One region of the Streptomyces sp. AHU1 genome, then DNA from elsewhere that is predicted to be linked to it. Evidence: riboswitches for the same ligand, from Rfam matches in the RefSeq annotation. Region 1 holds a riboswitch; the other holds the start of a gene.

Region 1 (3,200 bases):
CATGCTCTGCACGGAGCCGAACAGGTCCAGCAGGGAGACGTAGAAGACCAGCGAGGTGCCCTTGATCAGACCGATCAGCTGGTTCACGTAGTTGGGGACGATGGAGCGCAGCGCCTGCGGGAAGACGATCCTCGCGAACCGGTACCGCTTCGGCAGGCCCAGGGCGGCGGCCGCTTCGTGCTGCCCCTGGTCCACGGAGAGGAGGCCGCCGCGCACCACTTCGGAGGCGTACGCCGCTTCGTTCAGGCTCAGTCCCACGACGGCGACGGCCATGTCGGTGGCCAGGCGGGACTCGTCGAAGGTGAGGAAGGCCGGCCCGAACGGAACGCCCAGGCTCAGCGTCTGGTACAGCGCGCTGAAGTTGTAGAGGAACAGCAGGACCACGATCAGCGGCACCGACCGGAACAGCCAGGTGTAGACCCAGCTCACCGCGCGGAGCACCGGGCTCGGGGAGAGCCGGGCCAGGGCCAGCAGGATTCCGCCCAGCAGGCCCGACAGGGCGCTGTAGAGCGTGACTTCGAGGGTGATGAGCAGGCCGTCGAGAACGGCCGGCCGGAGGAACCAGTACCGGAAGCGGTCCCACTGGTAGAAGGGGTTGGTCACCAGGCCGTGGGCGATCTGGGCGACCAGCACGAGCACGACGGCCGTGACGATCCAGCGGCCGGGACGCCGGAGCGGAAGGACCCGCCGGGCCGCCACGGGTTCGGACGGGGCGGGCAAGCCGGTACGGGGGATCGCATCGGCTGGCGTCGCCGGTCCGAAGGACACGGCGCTGCCGGGAGGTTGACTCATGGAGAGCTCCAGCGGATTCGGACTCCCCGCGTTCTCGCGGGCGCACGGCACCGTGCGAGCCGGGAGGCGGCTCGGACACGGCGGTGCGCGGTCGCGCGGACGACGGGGGCTGGACAGGAGGGGACGCACCGCGACGGCGGTGGTCGTCAGTGACGCGGAGGAAGCGTCAGCCCTGGCTGACGGGGCGACACGGACCGCTACACAGCGCGCTGTTGACGCGCAGCAGGTCCACGGAGCGGTCGGCGCACAGCACATCGCGGCCGAGGCGCCGCCATGCGGCCGTCCCCTCGGCTGTGTGCGTCACCGTCACCATCTCTTCTCCGGTCGGAAGGAATCCCCTTGGTGGGCCGCACGTTAGGCCCGCCCCGAAAAGAATGTCAATGCGCGTGACCACCAGGTGAGACCACTCGTACCGCCTTCTTGACGGCGCAACGGAGCCCGTCGAGACTGACATGGACGGTCACGATTGTCAGCGCCCATGGTGGGGGTAGAACTCCCTCCAGTGGTCATCGGCCCCGGCCCGCTGGCAGGCAACCCTTCCGCTGCGACGGGGTGCCCCGGGTGACGACCGGGTCCCGCCGGTGCGGCGGGGCAAGCGCGGTCTCGCGTCTCGCGAGCCCTGGAATCGGGACCGGTGGGAATGCCGAGGAACGGCTTGACGAGGCGCCTGCACATCGATCTGTTGCGTGTCTCCAGCGCTTACTGATCCGCGGCCGGTCCGTTCGATCCGGACCGGCGCGACGAGCGCAGTCGATCCGCATTCGGCCGCTGGTGCCCATAAGGCGGCGGTGGCTTCCTTCTTCCCCCAGGGAGAGTCATGCCCGAGACAGCTTCGCGCACGTCCAGCACCACCGGCTCACGCCCTTGTGAGCCGGTCTCGCTCCCCTCGACCCTGCGTCTCCAGCCGGCGGCCGCGTCGCCCGCCCTCCCCCACCGTGTCGACAGCCGTATCGGTGTGGGCCTCGCCGGCGGCTTCTACCCGGCTCCGCACCGCTACGAGCTGTATCTGTCACGGAGTTGTCCCCTTTCGCTGCGCATCGCCATCACCCTCGGACTGCTCGGTCCGAAGGAATCGGTCGCCACCACGCTCCTCGTGGACCCCGAGCGCACCCCCGACGCCTTCGCCTCGCTGCGCCGTGCCTACGAGGCCACCGAGCACCACTTCGACGGACCGCTGACGGCGCCCGCGCTGTGCGACCGCTGGAGCGGACGCATCGTCAGCAACCACACGCCCGACATCCTCCGCGATCTCGCCGGACTGCTCTCCGGCCACACCACGGCATGTCCTTCCACGCTCCGTCCCCCGTCCCTCGGCGCCGACATCGAGGCCCTGCGCGATCTGCTGGACCGTGATGTCACTCCGTCCGCCTGTCCGCCGGAGCTCACGGCGGCACTGGAGCTGCTGGACCGTCGGCTCGCCTCCGGTCCCTACGTGCTGGGCGACAGCCTGACGGCGGCGGACGTGGACGCGTGGGTGGCGCTGACCGCGTTGGGCCGGTCCGACGCCCTCCGTTCCCACCCCCGGCTCCAGGAGTACGTCCGCCGCCTGGGCGACCACCCCGCCTTCCGTCGGGCGACCGATGTGGTGCCCCTGGCGGCGGACGCCTGACGCTCCGGGCAGAACCCGGGGACGCGGTACGCCCGGCGGCGGGGGGAGCACCACGCGGCCGGGCGGTGCCACGGGCGGACGGGGCGGACGGAAGGCACGTCGTCCGCCGGCCCCGGCCCGGCGCCCGGACGGTTCACTCGCGCGGAACCAGCAGGATGCTCACGCCCTTCAGGGTCGAGGTCCACTGCCGGCCCTGGTCGAGGGCCTCGCGCCCCGGACCCAGGATCTGCTCCTGGACGATCAGCGCCGACTCGCGGAGCTCCTCCCACGGCTCCTGCACCTCGAAGGCGCGCCGGGCCCGCTCCACCGAGCCGATCAGAGCGCGGCAGGCCGCTTCCACGTCGGCCACGTTCTGGCCGGCCGATCCGACGCCCTCGATCGACCACGTCATCCACAGGCGACCCATGGCATCACTCTGTCCCATCCCCGGAACCGACGCATGTCCGATGCCCGGAACACCCTCCGGGGTCCGCCGTCGGACCCCGTCCACGTGCGGTCCACCGGTGTTCGGCGCACGCTATGAGCGTAGAAGCCCGGCACCCACACCACACGTCCGGTGGCCAGAAGGATGACGATGGCTGGAACCGGCCCCGCGAAACGGCCGTCGGCGGCACAGCGCCGTGTGCTCGCTCCGCTCGCCCTCGCCCAGTTCATCTGCAGCTTCGCCGGCTCCAACATGAACGTGATGATCAACGACATCAGCGAGGACCTCGACACCACCGTGCAGGGCGTGCAGGTCGCGATCACGGTCTTCCTGCTCGTGATGGCCGCGCTGATGATTCCCGGCGGGAAGCTGACG
Region 2 (3,200 bases), 5.6 Mb from region 1:
CTGATCGCCATGGTCCGGGTCCAGGCCCACGACGACCTGGCGGACGTCATCCCCGGCAGGATCAGCAAGATCCCGGGCGTCGAGGCGACGGACACGCACGTGGCGTTCCGTACGTACTCCCAGCACGACCTGGAGGCGGCGTTCGCGATCGGCCTCGACAACTGACCGACGCGGCGCCGCCTCCGGGCGGAGCTTTCACGGGCGTCAGACCGCCGGGACGCAGCGGCCGTCCTCGGTGCGGTACTGCCAGCGCGCGCCGTCGCTGACGAGCTCGCGCACCGCGCGGACGAAGCGCTCGACGTGCTCGTCGGGGGTGCCGGCGCCGAAGCTGACGCGGATGGCGTTGAGGGACTTCTCGCCCGGGGCCGCCTCGGGGGCGCCGCACTCCCCCTGGACCTCGGGGGCGCTGCCGAGCAGCGTGCGGACCAGCGGGTGGGCGCAGAAGAGGCCGTCGCGCACCCCGATGCCGTACTCGGCGGAGAGCGCGGCCGCGAAGTGCGAGCTGTTCCAGCCCTCGACGACGAAGGAGATGACGCCGACCCTCGGGGCGTCGTCGCCGAAGAGGGACAGGACCCGGACCTCGGGGATCTCGGCGAGGCCCGCGCGGACGGTGCGGATCAGGTGCTGCTCACGGGCGACGAGACGGTCGAAGCCCTCCTCGGCGAGCGCCTTGCAGGCCGACGCGATCGAGTAGGCGCCGATGACGTTCGGCGAGCCGGCCTCGTGCCGGGCGGCGCTGTCGTGCCACTCCACGTCCACACCGCCGTCCTCGCGCCGGGCGACCCGGCGGCTGGCGCCGCCGCCCGCGAGGTACGGCTCGGCCGCGCGCAGCCAGTCGGAGCGGCCCGCGAGGACGCCGGAGCCGAAGGGCGCGTACAGCTTGTGCCCGGAGAAGGCGACCCAGTCGACGTCGAGGTCCTGGACCGACACCGGGTGGTGCGGGGCGAGCTGCGCGGCGTCGAGGACGATGCGGGCTCCGTGGGCGTGCGCGGCAGCGGCCAGCTCCCGCACCGGCCACAGCTCGCCGGTGACGTTCGAGGCACCGGTGACGCAGACCAGGGCCGGTCCGTGGGGGTCCCGGGCGGCGAGGGCGCGCTCCAGGGTGTCGACGGCCTCGCCCGGGGTGCGCGGGGCGTTCAGGTAGGTCACCCGGGCGTCGCGCCAGGGCAGCAGCGAGGCGTGGTGCTCGGTCTCGAAGACGAAGACCTGGCAGCCGGCCGGGAGGGCCGCGGCGAGCAGGTTGAGCGAGTCGGTGGTGGAGCGGGTGAAGACCACCTGGTCGCCGGCGCGGCAGTCGAGGAACTCCTCGACGGTCCTGCGGGCGTTCTCGAAGAGGTCGGTGGACAGCTGCGAGAGGTAGCCGGCCCCCCGGTGGACGCTGCCGTAGTACGGCGCGTACGCGGCCACGTCGTCCCACACCCGCTGGAGGGCGGGCGCGCTGGCGGCGTAGTCGAGGGCCGCGTAGGTCACCTCGCCGCCGGTGACGAGCGGAACGGTGACGTCCCGGCCCAGGACCGGCAGGGGGGCACAGACGGACGAGTCGGCGGCAACGGTGGAGACAGACATGGCGAACTCCTGTGAGAAGCAGGCGGGATCACCGCGCGGCCGGCCGCCGGAAGGCGGGGCACGGCGCGGGAAAAAGTGAAAAGGGTGTGCGGAGGCGGGGCTCGGCGCCCTAACGCATTCGCTTGCTCACAGAAGGCTCCCTCGAACGACCAGGACCCCTGGTTGCGTCCGCCCGGAGGGCGGGAGGGGTCCGCGCTTGCCGTAGGCCTCGCTGCCTACGACCTGGTCTTCACCCGGGGCACCCCGCCACGGACGGAGGGTTGCCGGACAGCCGGCCGGGGCCTGATGGCTGTCACTCATGACCTGGTACAGCATCTTGCCAGAGGATCTCCCGCGCGCAAGGCGCAGTCCGGATCCTGGACTGCGCCTTGCGCGGGATCCCGCGTGGATCAGGCGTTGCTGGCGGCCACCCAGCGGTCCAGGGTGCGCCTCGCGGCCCCGGAGTCGATCGACTCGGCCGCCCGCTCCATCTGGTCGCGGAGCTGGCCGGCGAGCGGCGCGCCGGTCGGCGTGAGGGCCACCAGGGCCGCCGCCGAGTTCAGCAGGACCGCGTCCCGCACGGGCCCCTTCTCGCCGTCCAGCAGGCGCCGGGCGACCTCCGCGTTGTACGAGGCGTCGGCGCCGCGCAGGGCCTCCACCGGGACGGTGTCGAGCCCGACGTCGCGCGGGTCGAAGTACTCCTCGGTGACCGAGCCGTCGCGGACCACCCAGACGTGGGAGCCGGCCGTGGTGGTCAGCTCGTCGAGGCCGTCGTCGCCGCGGAAGACCAGCGAGGAGTTGCCGCGCTCGGCGAACACGCCCGCCACGATCGGCGCCATGCGGGGGTCGGCGACGCCGACCGCCTGGGCCTTCACCCGCGCCGGGTTGGTCAGCGGTCCGAGCACGTTGAAGGTGGTCCGGATGCCCAACTGACCGCGCGCCGCCGCGACATGACGCAGCGCCGGGTGGAACTTGACCGCGAAGCAGAAGGTGATCCCGGCCTCCTCGGCCACCTCGGCCACCCGCTTCACCGGCAGTTGGAGATTGACGCCGAGCTTCTCCAGGACGTCCGACGACCCGGAGGCCGAGGACGCGGCCCGGTTGCCGTGCTTGACCACCTTGGCGCCGGTGCCGGCCACCACGATCGAGGACATCGTGGAGATGTTGACGGTCTTCGCGCCGTCGCCGCCCGTCCCGACGATGTCGACGGTGTGTCCGGGCACCTCGATCACGTTGGCGTGCTCGTACATCGCCCGGACGAGTCCGGTGATCTCCTGGACGGTCTCGCCCTTGGCCCGCAGCGCCACCACGAACCCGGCGATCTGGGCGTCGGTCGCCTCGCCGCGCATGATGCGGTCCATCGCCCAGGCCGTGTCGTCCGCGCTCTGGTCGTGGCCCTCGAGCAGGCCGTTCAGTACCGCGGGCCAGGAACGGCCCGCCGCGGTGTCGCCTCCAGCGGGGTTCACAGCGCTCATGGTCGCTCCTGGGTTCGTAGGTCACGCGGTCGCGGGTGACACGGTCGTGGGTGGCACGGGGTGGATCACCCCGCGGCACCGGGTGAGTCCACCCTATCCAGCCCGGGACACGGCAAAGAGCCCCGTCCATGTCATGGACGGGGCTCCTGCCGTGGCGAACAGCCGGGGATCAGTGGTGGC

Evidence for each region. A riboswitch is a leader RNA that binds a small molecule or an ion and turns the genes downstream of it on or off. The one in region 1 is predicted to bind S-adenosylmethionine.
Region 2: another riboswitch for S-adenosylmethionine. It lies ahead of ACICHK_RS12460 (aminotransferase class V-fold PLP-dependent enzyme); the one in region 1 lies ahead of ACICHK_RS37035 (putative leader peptide).

Annotation. Positions count from the first base shown of each region.
Region 1 is NZ_CP174283.1:8,385,770-8,388,969, reverse strand. It holds gene ACICHK_RS37040 (amino acid ABC transporter permease) at 1-792, opposite strand, end outside; SAM riboswitch class IV at 1,251-1,396, shown strand; gene ACICHK_RS37035 (putative leader peptide) at 1,433-1,498, shown strand; gene ACICHK_RS37030 (glutathione S-transferase C-terminal domain-containing protein) at 1,610-2,401, shown strand; gene ACICHK_RS37025 (hypothetical protein) at 2,535-2,807, opposite strand; gene ACICHK_RS37020 (MFS transporter) at 2,976-3,200, shown strand, end outside.
Region 2 is NZ_CP174283.1:2,735,785-2,738,984, forward strand. It holds gene ACICHK_RS12455 (Lrp/AsnC family transcriptional regulator) at 1-165, shown strand, start outside; gene ACICHK_RS12460 (aminotransferase class V-fold PLP-dependent enzyme) at 205-1,566, opposite strand; SAM riboswitch class IV at 1,754-1,870, opposite strand; gene trpD (anthranilate phosphoribosyltransferase) at 1,956-3,020, opposite strand; gene ACICHK_RS12470 (cytochrome bc complex cytochrome b subunit) at 3,190-3,200, opposite strand, start outside.